DNA from 2 places in the Streptomyces sp. GL_148 genome. Region 2 is predicted to be linked to the other one. Evidence: riboswitches for the same ligand, from Rfam matches in the RefSeq annotation. Region 2 holds a riboswitch; the other holds the start of a gene.
What was found. A riboswitch is a leader RNA that binds a small molecule or an ion and turns the genes downstream of it on or off. The one in region 2 is predicted to bind ZMP and ZTP.

Region 1 (7,347 bases), 1.9 Mb from region 2:
GCCGGCGCCTTCCGCCGCAGCCTCCCCACCGATCTGGTCTCCAAGACCGCCCAGGGCTGGCTGCCGCGCCACGAGGAGATGCAGTTCAACATCTCCTGCAGCCGTGACCTCCTCGACTCGGTGGTCCGCTCGCGCGTCATCGGGCTGCCCGGGGTCACCACCCTGCAGCAGAGCCGGGTCCGTGGCCTGGAGGGCACCGCGGCCCGCATCACCGGGGTCCGGGCGGACACCCCCGACGAGGACAACCGCCTGATCGCCGCCGATCTCGTGGTCGACGCGAGCGGCCGCGGCTCCCGGGCCCGCAGCTGGCTGGAGGCGCTCGGCGTGAGCGGCCTCAAGGAGGCCGGAGTGGACTCCGGGCTCGTCTACGCGACCCGCATCTTCGAAGCCCCCGAGGGAGCCCACGCCCTGGGCTTCCCCATCATCAACGTCCAGTCCGACCCCCGGGTGCCCGTACCCGGCCAGACCGCGACGATCGTCCCCATCGAGAACGGCCGCTGGCAGGCCACCTTGTCCGGCACCCGCGGCGGCCAGCCCACCTCCGACCCGGAGGCCTTCATCCCGTTCGCCAGGGGGGTCCGCGACCCCATCGTCGGCGAGCTCCTCGAAGGCAAGAAGCCGCTCACCGACGTCGCCGTCACCCAGGGCACCGCCAACCGCCGGATCTTCTTCGAGAAGGCCGACCTCCCCGACGGCTTCTTCGCCGTCGGAGACTCGGTCGCCACCTTCAACCCGCTCTACGGCCAGGGCATGACGGTCGCGGCCCAGGGCTTGCTGGCCGTCCGTACGCTGCTGCGCGCGAAGGGCCTCTCCCACGCGGGCATCGGCCGCGAGGCGCAGCGGGCCATCGCCCCGCAGGTGGCCGTCGCCTGGGACCTCGCCACCTCGCAGGACATCCTGTACCCAGGCGCCACGGGCATGAAGCCGCGCCCCGGTGCCGGGCTGCTCAACGGGTACGTGGAGCGGCTGATGACCGGCGCCACCACCAAGGCCTCGCTCACCGCGGCCCTGCTCCAGGTCATCACCATGAACCGGGCGCCCACCTACTGGATCCGCCCCGGGGTGGTCTGGGAGGTGCTGCGCACATCGGACCGGGGCGCGCTGAAGGCCGCTCCCCTGACCGCCGCCGAGCGGACGGTGGCGGGCCTGGACCAGGACGGGCCGGCCGGCCCCGGCGGCCCCCTCGGACCCGTTGGACCGGTCGACCCCGTCGGCCGGGCACGATGACCGAAGGCCTCGTCCTCTACGTTCCGGGCGCGGTGATCGCCGCGGCGCTGATCGTCAAGGCGCCGACGTTGAGGCGGGGCTGGGACCAGCCCGTGGTGCGGGCCGTGTGCACCCTCCTCGCCGGGGGTTCGCTCGCGGTCTTCCTCTCGGCACCGCCGACGATCGTGGCCGTCAACCGGCTGACCGGCATCGTCAACTTCTCGGCTCCCCTGGTCTACAGCCTGCTCACGGCCTTCTCCGGCGCCTGTGTCGTGGTGATCCTGCACTGGAGCGGGACCCCGGCCCCGGCAGTGCGCAGGGCCACCCGGCTGACGGTGGCCGCGTACGGCACCCTGGTGGTGGCGATCGTGGCCCTGTTCGCCCTGGGCGAGGCTCCGGACGAGCGGCTGCGGGACCTGGACACGTACTACGCCAACACGCCGCTTCTGCGCGAGATGATCATCTGTTATCTGTCGGCGCAGACCGTGGGCAGCGCCGCGCTCACCATGCTGAGCCGGAAGTGGCTGCGCCGCCTGTCCCCCTCCGTGCGGCCGCTGCGCCCGCTCCGTACGGGACTTGCCCTGCTGATGCTGGGAGGCACCTTCAACCTGGCCTTCCTCGTGGCCAAGTGGACGGCGATGGGGGCGCGCTGGAGCGGCGGGGACATGGATCACCTGTCCACCTCCGTCGCCCCGCTGCTGGGTGCCACGGCGGCCCTGCTGGTGGGCACCGGGTTCCTGGTGCCGCTGGTGGGCGGTTCGGCGCCCTGGCAGGACTACTGCCGCTACCGGCGGCTGCGGCCGCTCTGGGCGGCGTTGCGCGGGTTCTCCCCGGGCGGGCTGCGGCCCGTGCCGCTGACCTGGTGGTCGCCGGTCGGCATCCGGCTGGTCCACCGCGAATCGGTGATCGACGACGGCATCCTGGCCCTCGCGTGCTGGTTCGACCCCGCCGTCCGCCAGGAGGCGTACGGGGCCGCGTGCGCTCAGGGCCGGTCCGAGGAGGAAGCCGCCCTGGTGGCGGACGCGGCCATGCTGGCGGCGGCCTGCCGCCGCCGGGAGGAGGCCGAGCGGGCGGAGGCCGGTCAGGAGACCGCCCCCACAGCCGCGGCCCACCCCGACTGCCCGGACCCGTACCGCCTGGACTCACGCTCGCTGACCGAGCTGGCCCACGCCTTCCAGACCTCCCCGATCGTGGCCGGGGCCCGCCACCGGGCCACGCGCGCCTGACTGCGGGCGGCCACCTGCGCCCGCCCCGGGTTCAGGCCGCCACCGCCACCGCCTCCCGGGCGGCGGCCGCCTCGCCCGTCAGGACCTTGAGCCGCTTGGTGAAGAAGACCATCACCGCACCCGCCGCGATCACCAGGGCGCCCTGCCACAGGAAGTTCCAGCTCTGGCCGATGACCGCGTCGAGCCGGGGCAGCTGCGCGCCGATCGCGTCTCCGGTGGCGGCGGCGAGGAACCAGACGCCCATCATCTGGTTGGTGAAGGCCCGCGGAGCGAGCTTCGTGGTGACCGAGAGGCCCACCGGGCTCAGGCACATCTCGCCCATCACCTGGATCACGTACACGCCCACCAGCCACATCAGCGAGACCTTGACCCCGCTGGAGGCGATGGCCGCGGCGCCCGACATGACCACGAACGAGGCGCCGGTCAGCAGCAGGGCCAGGCCGAACTTGAACGGGGTGCTCATGTGCTTGCCCCGGCGCACCCAGAAGGCGGCGAAGACGGGGGCCAGGATGATCACGAACAGCGAGGGCAGCGACTGGGTCCAGCTCGCCGGGATGTGCCAGCCGAGCAGGGACAGGTCGGTCTTCTGGGCGGCGAACAGGTTCAGCTCGTTGCCCATCTGGTCGTAGACCAGCCAGAACAGCGTGGCGGCCAGGAAGAGCCAGACGTAGGCCCGCAGCCGGGTCTTCTCGACGCGGTCGATCTTGGGGCTGCGGTACATCGAGAGCAGCACGCCCGCCGGGACCACCACGGCGACCACCGTCAGCACGAAGGTGATGTTGTCGATGCTCAGCGCGTGCGAGGCGGCCAGCAGGGTGATCAGTACGGCGGTGAAGACCAGGCCGTACGAGGAGGACGTGCGCACCTTGGCCCGCTCGGCGGGGGTGAGCCGGACCACGGGCTCCGCGCGCAGCTGCTCCGACAGGCGCCGGCCGCCGAGGACGTACTGGACCAGGCCGAGGGCCATGCCGACGGCGGCGGCGCCGAAGCCGAGGTGCCAGTTGACCTCCTCGCCGAGGTAGCCGACGACGAGCGGGGCGATGACGGCGCCGAGGTTGATGCCCATGTAGAAGATCGAGTACCCGGCGTCGCGCCGCTGGTTGTCAGCGGCGATCCGCTGATCCGTTGATCGCAACTTCGGCCGTGTCCTGGTGGCTGGGCCCTCGTTGTACGGGGCAGAACGGCCTGCCGCATGGAGGTGGGCCCATGAGAATCCGCCCCGTGCCCAGGAAGCGACGCGGGGTCCCCGCCCCGCCCGGGTCCACACCGGGCGGAAAGCGTCCGGCGGGGCGGCTGCTGTAGCCACCGAATCGCCGCGCCCAGCGGCGGCACAGGCGGCAGGCACCGCACACGATGAGCACCCGGCCGCATCCAGCGGCACGGGCACGCGGCAAACCGCAGGCGTCCACACCCTGCCCCAACACCACACGCCGCCTTCCCGGCAGACCTGAAAAGCCAGGCCCGCCCAGGAAACCTAAGCTCATCCGAGACGCTGAAACGCTCCCACAACTCGGCGAGGACGAGGGTGGCGCGCGCACCACGGATCGGTCCTTCGGCCCCTTACCGGAGGAAACGAAACGCCCCGGGCCCAAGGGCCCGGGGCGTTCGTCGTACCGGATCGGTGCCGGCGCGGGTCAGAGGTCCGCGAGGGCCAGGCCGGCCTGCGCGGCGGCGGCCTGGACGGTCTGCTCCAGCAGGACCGCGATGGTCATCGGGCCGACGCCGCCCGGTACCGGGGTGATCAGCGAGGCGCGGGCGGCGGCCGACTCGAAGTGGACGTCGCCGACGTTGCCCTCGTTGTAGCCGGCATCCAGGACCACGGCGCCCGGCTTGATGTCCTCGCCGCGGATGAACTCGGCCTTGCCGACGGCGGCGACCAGCACGTCCGCCTGGCGGACGATGGACGGCAGGTCCACGGTGCGGGAGTGGCAGTAGGTGACGGTGGCGTTCTGCTCCAGCAGCAGCATCCCGGCGGGCTTGCCCAGGATCGCGCTGCGGCCGACGACCACGGCGTGCTTGCCGGTCAGGTCCACGTCGTAGGCCTCCAGCAGGCGCATGATGCCGCCGGGGGTGCAGGAGACGAAGCCCGGCAGTCCGAAGCCCATGGCGGCGAAGGAGTGCATGGTGACCCCGTCGACGTCCTTGCCCGGGGCGATCGCCTCGAAGGCGGCGCGCTCGTCGATGTGGTGCGGGACGGGGTGCTGGAGCAGGATGCCGCTGATCTCCGGGTCCTCGGAGAGCGCGGACAGGGTGGCGACGAGCTCCTCGGTGGTCGTCGCGGCCGGCAGCTCCACGTGGCGGGAGGTGATCCCGGCCTTGGCACAGCGGTTCTGCTTCATGCGGACGTAGGTGACGGAAGCGGGGTCCTCGCCGACGAGCACGGTCGCCAGACAGGGCGCGGTGCCGGTGCGCTCGGTGATCTTCGCGGCGTACTCGGCGGTCCGCTCCGAGATGCGGCGGGCGAGGGCGGTGCCGTCCATCAGCACGGCGGTCCGCTCCGACTGGTCGCCGGGGGCTCCGGGGGCGGCCTGGGCGGCGGGGACGGCCGGGGTGGCGGAAACGGTCGGGGCAGTCGTCATGGGGTCTCCTGAGCGTCGCTGCGGGATCGCGGTTCGCCCAGGCGCGCGGCAGTCGACGTACGGGATACGGGAGTACGCCGGGCCGCTCCCCGGTGGTGATCCACCCGAACGCCAGTCACGGCCCGCCGCCCAGTGTAGGCGAACCCCCGAGGGGTCCGGTGTGGGCCCCGGCCCCGGCAATCCGGTGGATGACCGGGCCCGGACCTGGGACGATCGAGACATGACGCGCACTTTCGACCATCTCGTCGCGGAAGCGGAGTCCGTCTCCGTGGACGGCTGGGACTTCTCCTGGCTCGACGGCCGCGCCACCGAACAGCGCCCCTCCTGGGGCTACCAGGGCCTCCTGGCACGGCGCCTGGCGCAGGCCGGCTCCGCCCTGGACATCCAGACCGGCGGCGGGGAGGTGCTCGCCGGAGCCGGGCCCCTGCCCCGGCTGACGGTGGCCACCGAATCGTGGCCGCCGAACATCGACAAGGCGACAAGGCTGCTGAACCCGCTCGGCGCGGTGGTGGTCGCGGACTCCGACGAGCCGCCGCTGCCGTTCGGCGACGAGTCCTTCGAGTTCGTCGCCAGCCGGCATCCGGTCACGATCTGGTGGGAGGAGATCGCGCGGGTGCTGAAGCCCGGTGGCGCGTACCTCTCCCAGCAGGTCGGCCCGGCGAGCGTTTTCGAGCTCGTGGAGTACTTCCTGGGACCGCAGCCGCAGGAGGTCCGGCGGGCCCGGCACCCCGACGACGCGGTCGCCGAGGCCACGAAGGCGGGGCTGGAGGTGGTCGATCTGCGCTCCGAGCGGCTGCGGACGGAGTTCCACGACATCGGAGCCGTGATCTACTTTCTACGGAAGGTGATCTGGATGGTGCCGGGCTTCACGGTCGGGCAGCATCGGGAACGGTTGCGCGAGCTGCACGAACAGATCGAGCACGAAGGCCCGTTCGTCGCGCACACCGCCCGATTTCTCATCGAGGCCCGCAAAACGGGCTGACAAAACGGGCGGACGCGACCACCCGCGACCGGCTCCCCGGTCACAGCGTGGCGCAGGTCACTCAATTCAGCGCGTAACGAATCTACTCGGGCATGCGATGAACCGACAGGTGTCCTCGTGCGGCCCGGAATACAGACCCCCCTCGGGTCTGTTTCCCGAGTTCGCGCGATGATGTCCCGCCACCCCTTATCTGTTCGCAACGAGAGGCTCCTTGTGTCGCTCAGCCCGTCCCGTACGTTCCCCACGGAGATCGCCGAATCCGAGGCCCTGGTCGCGCTTGTCGAGCGTGGCCGCGAGCAGGGTCACATCAACGGTGATGACGTGCGCCAGGCCTTCGAGGCCGGCCGCATCCCGGTGGACCAGTGGAAGCGGGTCCTGCGCAGCCTGAACCAGGTCCTGGACGAGGAGGGCGTCGCGCTGCACGTCAGCGCCGCCCCCGCCACCAAGGCTCCCGCCAAGAAGGCGCGCAAGGCGGCCGCCGCCCCGGCGCGCGTCGCCAAGAAGGCCGCCGCCCCGCCGCGCCTCATCGGTGCGCGCAAGACGGCTGCCACCACCCCCGCCGCGGCGATATCCGACCCGTCGGCCTCCGGCACCGAGGAGGAGGTGGCGGCCGATGCCGCCGCCGCGCCGAAGAAGCGGACGGTCAAGAAGACCGCCGTGAAGAAGACCGCCGTGAAGAAGACGGCCGCCACGAAGAAGACCGCCAAGGACGGCGACGAGGCCGAGGCCCCCGTCGCCGAGGGCGAGGACTGGGCGGCCGAGGACCTGGACGAGGGCGACGAGAAGGAGACGCCCAAGACGGGCGGCAGCGCCGGCTTCGTCCTGTCCGACGACGACGAGGACGACGCCCCCGCCCAGACCGTCATGGTCGCCGGCGCCACCGCCGACCCCGTCAAGGACTACCTCAAGCTCATCGGCAAGGTGCCGCTGCTCAACGCCGAGCAGGAAGTCGAGCTCGCCAAGCGCATCGAGGCCGGTCTCTTCTCCGAGTACAAGCTCGAAGAGGAGGAGGACCACAAGCCCGCGTTCAAGCGCGAGCTGGAGATCCTCGTCGAGGACGGCCGCCGGGCCAAGAACCACCTGCTGGAGGCCAACCTCCGCCTCGTGGTCTCCCTCGCCAAGCGCTACACCGGCCGCGGCATGCTCTTCCTGGACCTGATCCAGGAGGGCAACGTCGGTCTGATCCGCGCCGTGGAGAAGTTCGACTACACCAAGGGCTTCAAGTTCTCCACGTACGCGACCTGGTGGATCCGGCAGGCGATCACGCGTGCCATGGCCGACCAGTCGCGCACCATCCGCATCCCCGTCCACATGGTCGAGATCATCAACAAGCTGGCCCGTGTCCAGCGCCAGA
Region 2 (7,347 bases):
CTCGCCGAAGCGGGCCAGGGCCAGGGCTCCGGCCACGGCCACCACGAAGCCCGTGACCGCCAGCCAGGTCAGGCCCTCGCGGGTGCGGTCGCCCAGCCAGGCCACTCCCACCACCGCCGGCCCGATCGTCTCGCCCAGCACCAGCCCGGCCGTCGCCGCCGTCACCGAGCCGCGCTGGAGTGCCGAGGTGAGCAGCAGGAACGCGGCGCCGCCGCCGAGCAGCAGCGCGTAGAACGCCGGGTTGGACAGGGCGGAGAGCGAGATGTCGTCGATGAGCCGGACCGAGACCTCCACCACCCCGAAGCCCGTCCCGGCGGCCAGACCCAGCGTCAGCGCCCGGCTGCGGTCCGGCAGCCCGCCCGCCACGGCCCCGACCACCAGGACCAGCCCCGCCACCGCCAGCAGCCCTAGCTTCAGCGCGAGCGTGCCCTCCCCCGAGCCCTCTTCCCCGGACGACAGCCCGAGCATCACCAGCCCCGCGCACACCACGCCGACCGCGCACCACTCCGTCCCGCTCAGCCGCACCCGCAGCAGCCGCGACGCGACCACCGCGGTCACCGCGAGACTGGCCGCGAGGGCCGCGCCCACCGCGTAGATGGGGATGTGCCGCAGGGCGATGATCTGGAGGACGAAGCCGATCCCGTCCAGGCAGAGTCCGGCGATATAGCGCCACTGGCGCAGCGCCCGCAGGAAGAGCGCGGTGTCGACCCCCGAGCCCGTCCCCGGCGCCGTCGCCCGCGTCGCCACCGCTTGCAGGACCGACGCCGTGCCGAAGCAGACCGCCGCACCGAGCGCGCAAATCATCCCAATGAGCACGAACCGACTCTAGGTCACGGATCCCACGTCGGCCGGATTCCGTCGGCCGGGGCGGCCGTTCTAGTCTGTGCGCAGCCGGCCACCCAGGGGGAGCGAACAGTCCATGGACAGCAGCAGCACCGACACCACGCGCACCAAGCGCCGTATGCGCTCCGGCACCGTCGCGCTCGGAGGCATGGGCCTGCTCGCCGCGGCCCTCGTGGCCTGCGGCAGCAGCAACGAGCCCGACAAGCGCTGCGCGGACCGCGCCACCCTGGAGAAGCTGAACACCAAGGAGTGCAAGAGCGGCGGCCGCGGCGCCTACTACTACGGCGGCACCGTCGCGAAGAACAAGGTCAGCGGGGGCAGCTTCGACAAGTCCGCCGTCACCCGCGGCGGCATCGGCGGCAGCCACAAGAGCTCCTCGGGCGGCTGATCCAGCGTGAAGCGCCACACCATCGAGCCCCGCCCCGACTGGCAGAAGACCGTCGAGGAGCAGGGGCTGATCTACCCCCTGACCCGCTACCCCGACGACTCCCTGCGCCCCTACTGGGACGAGAGCGCGTACTACTCCTTCACCCTTCCCGAGGTCGAGGCGCTGGAGAACGTCGTCGAGGAGCTGCACGCCATGTGCCTGGCGGCGGCGCAGCACATAGTCGACCACGACCGTTTCGCCGACCTCGGCATCACCGACCCGAAGCTGGCCGCGCTGATCGCCGAGTCCTGGCGGCGCCGCGCCGAACAGCCCTCGCTCTACGGCCGCTTCGACCTGCGCTACGACGGCACCGGCAGCCCCGCCAAGATGCTGGAGTACAACGCCGACACCCCCACCTCCCTCGTGGAGGCGGCCAGTCCGCAGTGGTTCTGGATGGAGGAGCGCTTCCCCGGCGCCGACCAGTGGAACTCCCTCCACGAGCGGCTCGTCGACGCCTGGCGGCGCCAGGCGGAGCTGCTGCCGCCCGGCCCGGTGCACTTCGCGCACTCCGAGACCGACGAGCTCGGCGAGGACCTGATGACGGTCGCCTACCTCCAGGAGACCGCCGAGCAGGCCGGCATCGAGACGCGCGAGCTGTCGGTGGAGGCGATCGGCTGGGACTCCCTGTCCGGCCGGTTCGTGGACGAGAAGCTCGGCTTCATCCGCGCGATCTTCAAGCTCTACCCGTGGGAGTGGCTGGCCACCGACGAGTTCGCCCCGCAGGTCCTCGGCACGTACGACCACGGCGGCGGCTCCGGCACCACCGCCTGGATCGAGCCGCTGTGGAAGATGCTGCTCTCCAACAAGGCGCTGCTGGCGGTCCTGTGGGAGCTCTTCCCCGAGCACCCGAACCTGCTCCCCGCCTACCTGGACGGCCCGCGCGAACTCGTCACGACCACCGGCTACGCGGCGAAGCCGCTGCTGGGCCGCGAGGGCGCGGGCGTCACCCTGCACCCGGTCGGCGGCGAGCCGTTCGCACCGGAGCAGGACGAGACGTACGTCTTCCAGGGCCTCGCCCCGCTGCCCGACTTCGACGGCAACCGGGTGGTGCTCGGTGCGTGGGTCGTCGAGGACGAGTCGGCGGGCCTCGGCATCCGCGAATCGGCGGGGCCGGTCACGGACGAGTACGCCCGCTTCCTGCCCCACGTGATTCTCTAACGGCACAGCATCCTCTGACGCCACCGCACCCTCTGACGGCTATGCGCCGAGGACCGACCTGAGCTGGTCCAGCCCCCAGTCCAGGTCCTCCTTGGAGATCACCAGCGGCGGTGCGATCCGGATCGTCGACCCGTGCGTGTCCTTGACCAGCACCCCGAGCCCCATCAGCTTCTCGGAGATCTCCCGGCCGGTGCCGCGCGACGGTTCGATGTCCACGCCCGCCCACAGCCCGCGGCCCCGTACGGCGGTCACCGCACCGCCGCCGACGAGCAGGTTCAGCTCCCGGTGCAGGTGGTTTCCGAGCTCGGTGGCGCGCTGCTGGTACTCGCCGGTGCGCAGCATCGCGATGACCTCCAGGGCGACGGCGCAGGCCAGCGGGTTGCCGCCGAAGGTGGAGCCGTGCTCGCCCGGCTTGAACACGCCGAGCACGTCGCGGTCGGCCACCACCGCCGACACGGGCACGACCCCGCCGCCCAGCGCCTTGCCGAGGATGTACACGTCGGGGACGACGTCCTCGTGTTCGCACGCGAAGGTCTTGCCGGTGCGGCCCAGGCCCGACTGGATCTCGTCGGCCATGAACAGGACGTTCCGCTCGCGCGTCAGTTCCCGTACGCCTTGCAGGTATCCGGCGGGCGGTACGAGGACGCCGGCCTCGCCCTGGATCGGCTCCAGCAGCACGGCGACGGTGTTGGAGGTGACGGCGTGGGCGAGCGCGGTGAGGTCCCCGTACGGGACGATCTCGAAGCCGGGGGTGTACGGGCCGAAGTGGTCGCGGGCCTCGTGGTCGGTGGAGAACGACACGATGGTCGTCGTGCGGCCGTGGAAGTTGTCGGCGGCCACCACGATCTTGGCGTGGCCGTCCGGTACGCCCTTGACCTCGTACCCCCACTTGCGGGCGGTCTTCACCGCCGTCTCCACGGCCTCCGCGCCCGTGTTCATGGGCAGCACGACCTCCTTGCCGCACAGCGCCGCGAGCTCGGTGCAGAAGTCCGCGAAGCGGTCGTGGTGGAAGGCGCGGGAGGTCAGGGTGACCCGCTCCAGCTGGGCGCGGGCGGCGTCGAGCAGACGGCGGTTGCCGTGGCCGAAGTTCAGGGCGGAGTAGCCCGCGAGCATGTCGAGATAGCGGCGGCCCTCCACGTCGGTCATCCACGCGCCCTCCGCGGTGGCGACGACGACGGGCAGGGGGTGGTAGTTGTGCGCGCTGTGCGCGTCGGCGGAGCGCATGGCATCAGCAGTTGTCGACACGGGGTCTCCGATCGTCCGTCAAGCCGGTGACGAGGGTGGCGTCACCCTCCATCCTCGCTCGAATAGCGGACGGAGAAACCTTTCTTGCGGCGCGCCCGCTAAGGTGTCGGACACGCACGGCGACTGGCGCACGGAGAACCAACTCCGGGGGAGCCGTGCGCGCACGACCGCATACAGGGCCGCTCGCCTGGGCCTCGCGGGGACGAGATCTGACATCGACCCCGGAGGAGCCGCCATGAGCGCGAACCACCACCACCCGTACCGCCACCCCGCTCTGCTCGCCACCGACCCCGAGCTGGCGTCCTTCGTCGCCGCCGAGGAAACCCTCCAGGCGGAGACCCTCCGCCTCATCCCGAGCGAGAACTACGTGTCCGCGGCCGTGCTGGAGGCCTCCGGCACCGTGCTGCAGAACAAGTACAGCGAGGGCTACCCGGGCCGCCGCTACTACGAGGGCCAGCAGAACATCGACCGCATCGAGGCGCTGGCCGTGGAGCGGGCGAAGGGCCTCTTCGGAGTCGACCACGCCAACGTGCAGCCGTACTCCGGCTCGCCCGCCAACCTCGCGGTCTACCTGGCCTTCGCGAAGCCCGGCGACACGGTGATGGGCATGGCGCTGCCGATGGGCGGGCACCTGACGCACGGCTGGGGGGTCTCGGCGACGGGCTCCTGGTTCAGGGGCGTGCAGTACGGGGTGCAGGCGACTGCGGATCCTGAAACGAATGGTCTCATCGACTACGACGCCGTACGGGACCTCGCGCTGGCGGAGCGGCCCAAGCTGATCTTCTGCGGTGGTACGGCGCTCCCGCGCACGATCGACTTCGAGGCGTTCGCGTCGATCGCCAAGGAGGCGGGCTCGGTCCTGGTCGCCGACGTGGCGCACATCGCCGGCCTGATCGCGGGCGGGGCCCACCCCTCCCCGGCGGGTCACGTGGACGTGATCTCCACGACCACCCACAAGACCCTGCGCGGCCCGCGCGGCGCGATGCTGATGTGCCGCGAGGAGCACGCGAAGGCCATCGACAAGGCGGTCTTCCCGGGCCTCCAGGGCGGCCCGCACAACCAGACGACGGCCGGCATCGCGGTCGCGCTCCACGAGGCGGCGCAGCCTTCGTTCGTGTCGTACGCGCACGCGGTCGTGGCCAACGCGAAGGCGCTGGCCGCCGCTCTGCTGGAGCGGGGCTTCGACCTCGTCTCCGGCGGTACGGACAACCACCTGATCCTGATCGACCTCACGGGGAAGTCGGTGTCCGGCAAGATCGCGGCGAAGGCGCTGGACCGGGCCGGGATCGTCGTGAACTACAACACGGTGCCGTTCGACCCGCGCAAGCCGTTCGACCCGTCGGGCATCCGGATCGGCACGCCGTCGCTGACCTCGCGGGGGCTTCGGGCCGAGCACATGCCGGTGGTCGCCGACTGGATCGCGGAGGCCGTCTCCGCGGCCGCCAAGGGTGACGAGGCGGCCCTCGGTGCGATCCGCTCCGCGGTGGCCGACCTGATGGCCGCCTTCCCGGCCCCGGGCCTCCCGGTCGCCTGACCCGTTCCAGCCCGTCCGGCGTTTGAGGACCGGGTCCGGGCGGAGCCCGGTGCCCGGCGGAGCCGGGGTCCCTGGGGCTCCGCCCCAGACCCCGCGCCTCAAACGCCGGCGAGGCTGGATTTGCCTGACGTCAGCCCTCACGTGCGCGCAGCGCATCGTGGGCCCCGGCGGGACCTCGGCGCGGAGCCCCCACCCCCGAAGCGGGAGCAACGGAAAGCGGTCGCTCAGCCGAGGCAAGATCCGGACGGGCCGCTACCGCCCGGTACCCGTGTGGGGTAGGGGCGGGGGCGCAGCGACCCGCCGGGTTCCGGCCAGCGGCGGGGCCGAGCCCCGTGCCACACCTGAGAGAATGGGGCCATGGCTTCTGATCGTCCTCGCGCGCTCTCCGGCATCCAGCCCACCTCCGGTTCGTTCCACCTCGGGAACTACCTCGGAGCCATCCGGCAGTACGTCGCCCTCCAGGAGACGCACGACGCCTTCTACATGGTCGTCGACCTGCACGCGATCACCATGCCGCAGGATCCGAAGGATCTCCGCGCGAACACCAGGCTCTCCGCCGCGCAGCTCCTCGCCGCCGGCCTCGACCCCGAGCGCTGCACGCTCTTCATCCAGAGCCACGTGCCCGAGCACGCGCAGCTCGGCTGGGTCATGAACTGCATCACCGGTTTCGGCGAGGCCAGCCGGATGACCCAGTTCAAGGACAAGTCCGCGAAGTCGGGCGCCAACAACGCCACCGTCGGCCTTTTCACGTACCCGATCCTCCAGGTCGCCGACATCCTGCTCTACCAGGCGAACGCCGTCCCCGTCGGCGAGGACCAGCGTCAGCACATCGAGCTGACCCGTGACCTGGCCGAGCGCTTCAACCAGCGCTTCGGGCAGACCTTCACCCTCCCCTCGGCGCACATCGTCAAGGAGGTCGCGAAGATCTACGACCTCCAGGACCCGGCGATCAAGATGTCGAAGTCGGCTTCTTCGCCCAAGGGCCTGATCAACCTCCTCGACGAGCCCAAGGCCACCGAGAAGAAGATCAAGAGCGCGGTCACCGACACCGAGGCCGTGGTCCGTTTCGACGCCGCGAACAAGCCCGGCGTCAGCAACCTGCTCACGATCTACTCCACTCTCACGGGCGAGTCCATCCCCGCGCTGGAGGCCGCGTACGAGGGCAAGGGCTACGGCGCGCTCAAGACCGATCTCGCCGGTGTGATGGTCGATTTCGTCACACCCTTCAAGCAGCGCACCCAGGAGTACCTGGACGATCCGGAGACCCTGGATTCCCTGCTGGCCAAGGGCGCGGAGAAGGCCAGGGCGGTCGCCGCCGAGACCCTGGCGCAGGCGTACGACCACCTCGGTTTCCTCCCCGCGAAGCACTGACGGGCACCGAAGAGAAAGAGGGCCCTGGCGATCTGGGGGGTGCTGCCGCCACACTGGGGCGGCAGCACTCGTGCGACGCACACGCGGAGCACAGACCACGCACAGGACTACAGGCGGAGGAGAGCTACGTGGGGACCGTAACGCTCGGCGTTTCGATCGCGGTCCCGGAGCCGTACGGCAGCAGCCTTCAGGAGCTGCGCGCAGGCTTCGGGGACGCAGCCGCGCACGGCATTCCCACGCACGTCACCCTCGTACCGCCGACGGAGGTGGCCGCGGACCGGCTGCCCGAGATCCGCGCCCACCTGGCCGAGGTCGCGGCCGCCGGCCGCTCCTTCGTGATGCGGCTGGCCGGCACGGGCACCTTCCGTCCCCTCTCGCCGGTGGTCTTCGTCCAGGTCGTCGAGGGCGGCTCCGGCTGCACCCGGCTCCAGGGCCAGGTCCGCGACCCGCAGGGGCCGCTCAGCCGGGAGCTCTCGTTCCCGTACCACCCGCACGTCACGGTCGCCCACGGGATCTCCGAGGAGGCGATGGACCTGGCGTTCAGCACCCTCGCCGACTACGCGGCCCAGTGGGTCTGCTCCGGGTTCGCCCTCTACGAGCAGGGCTCGGACGGAGTCTGGCGCAAGCTGCGGGAGTATCCGTTCGGCAACGGGGCAAGCGGTGGGGCGAGCGCCGTTCCGGCGCAGCTCGGCTCGGCGACGGACAACAGTTCGGCGGCGGCCGCCGGCGAGGCGACGGCACGCCGTTCCTGACGCAGGAACCGCAACCG

Region 1: another riboswitch for ZMP and ZTP. It lies ahead of AC3IYI_RS32865 (bifunctional 5,10-methylenetetrahydrofolate dehydrogenase/5,10-methenyltetrahydrofolate cyclohydrolase); the one in region 2 lies ahead of glyA (serine hydroxymethyltransferase).

The regions. Positions count from the first base shown of each region.
Region 1 covers NZ_CM174396.1:7,274,810-7,282,156, reverse strand. The annotation lists gene AC3IYI_RS32880 (NAD(P)/FAD-dependent oxidoreductase) at 1-1,227, shown strand, start outside; gene AC3IYI_RS32875 (MAB_1171c family putative transporter) at 1,224-2,432, shown strand; gene AC3IYI_RS32870 (peptide MFS transporter) at 2,464-3,567, opposite strand; gene AC3IYI_RS32865 (bifunctional 5,10-methylenetetrahydrofolate dehydrogenase/5,10-methenyltetrahydrofolate cyclohydrolase) at 4,067-4,912, opposite strand; ZMP/ZTP riboswitch at 5,040-5,140, opposite strand; gene AC3IYI_RS32860 (class I SAM-dependent methyltransferase) at 5,232-5,993, shown strand; gene AC3IYI_RS32855 (RNA polymerase sigma factor) at 6,207-7,347, shown strand, end outside.
Region 2 covers NZ_CM174396.1:5,364,810-5,372,156, forward strand. The annotation lists gene AC3IYI_RS24860 (DMT family protein) at 1-804, opposite strand, end outside; gene AC3IYI_RS24865 (hypothetical protein) at 920-1,231, shown strand; gene AC3IYI_RS24870 (glutathionylspermidine synthase family protein) at 1,238-2,428, shown strand; gene rocD (ornithine--oxo-acid transaminase) at 2,468-3,673, opposite strand; ZMP/ZTP riboswitch at 3,783-3,873, shown strand; gene glyA (serine hydroxymethyltransferase) at 3,909-5,207, shown strand; gene trpS (tryptophan--tRNA ligase) at 5,565-6,578, shown strand; gene AC3IYI_RS24890 (2'-5' RNA ligase family protein) at 6,707-7,330, shown strand.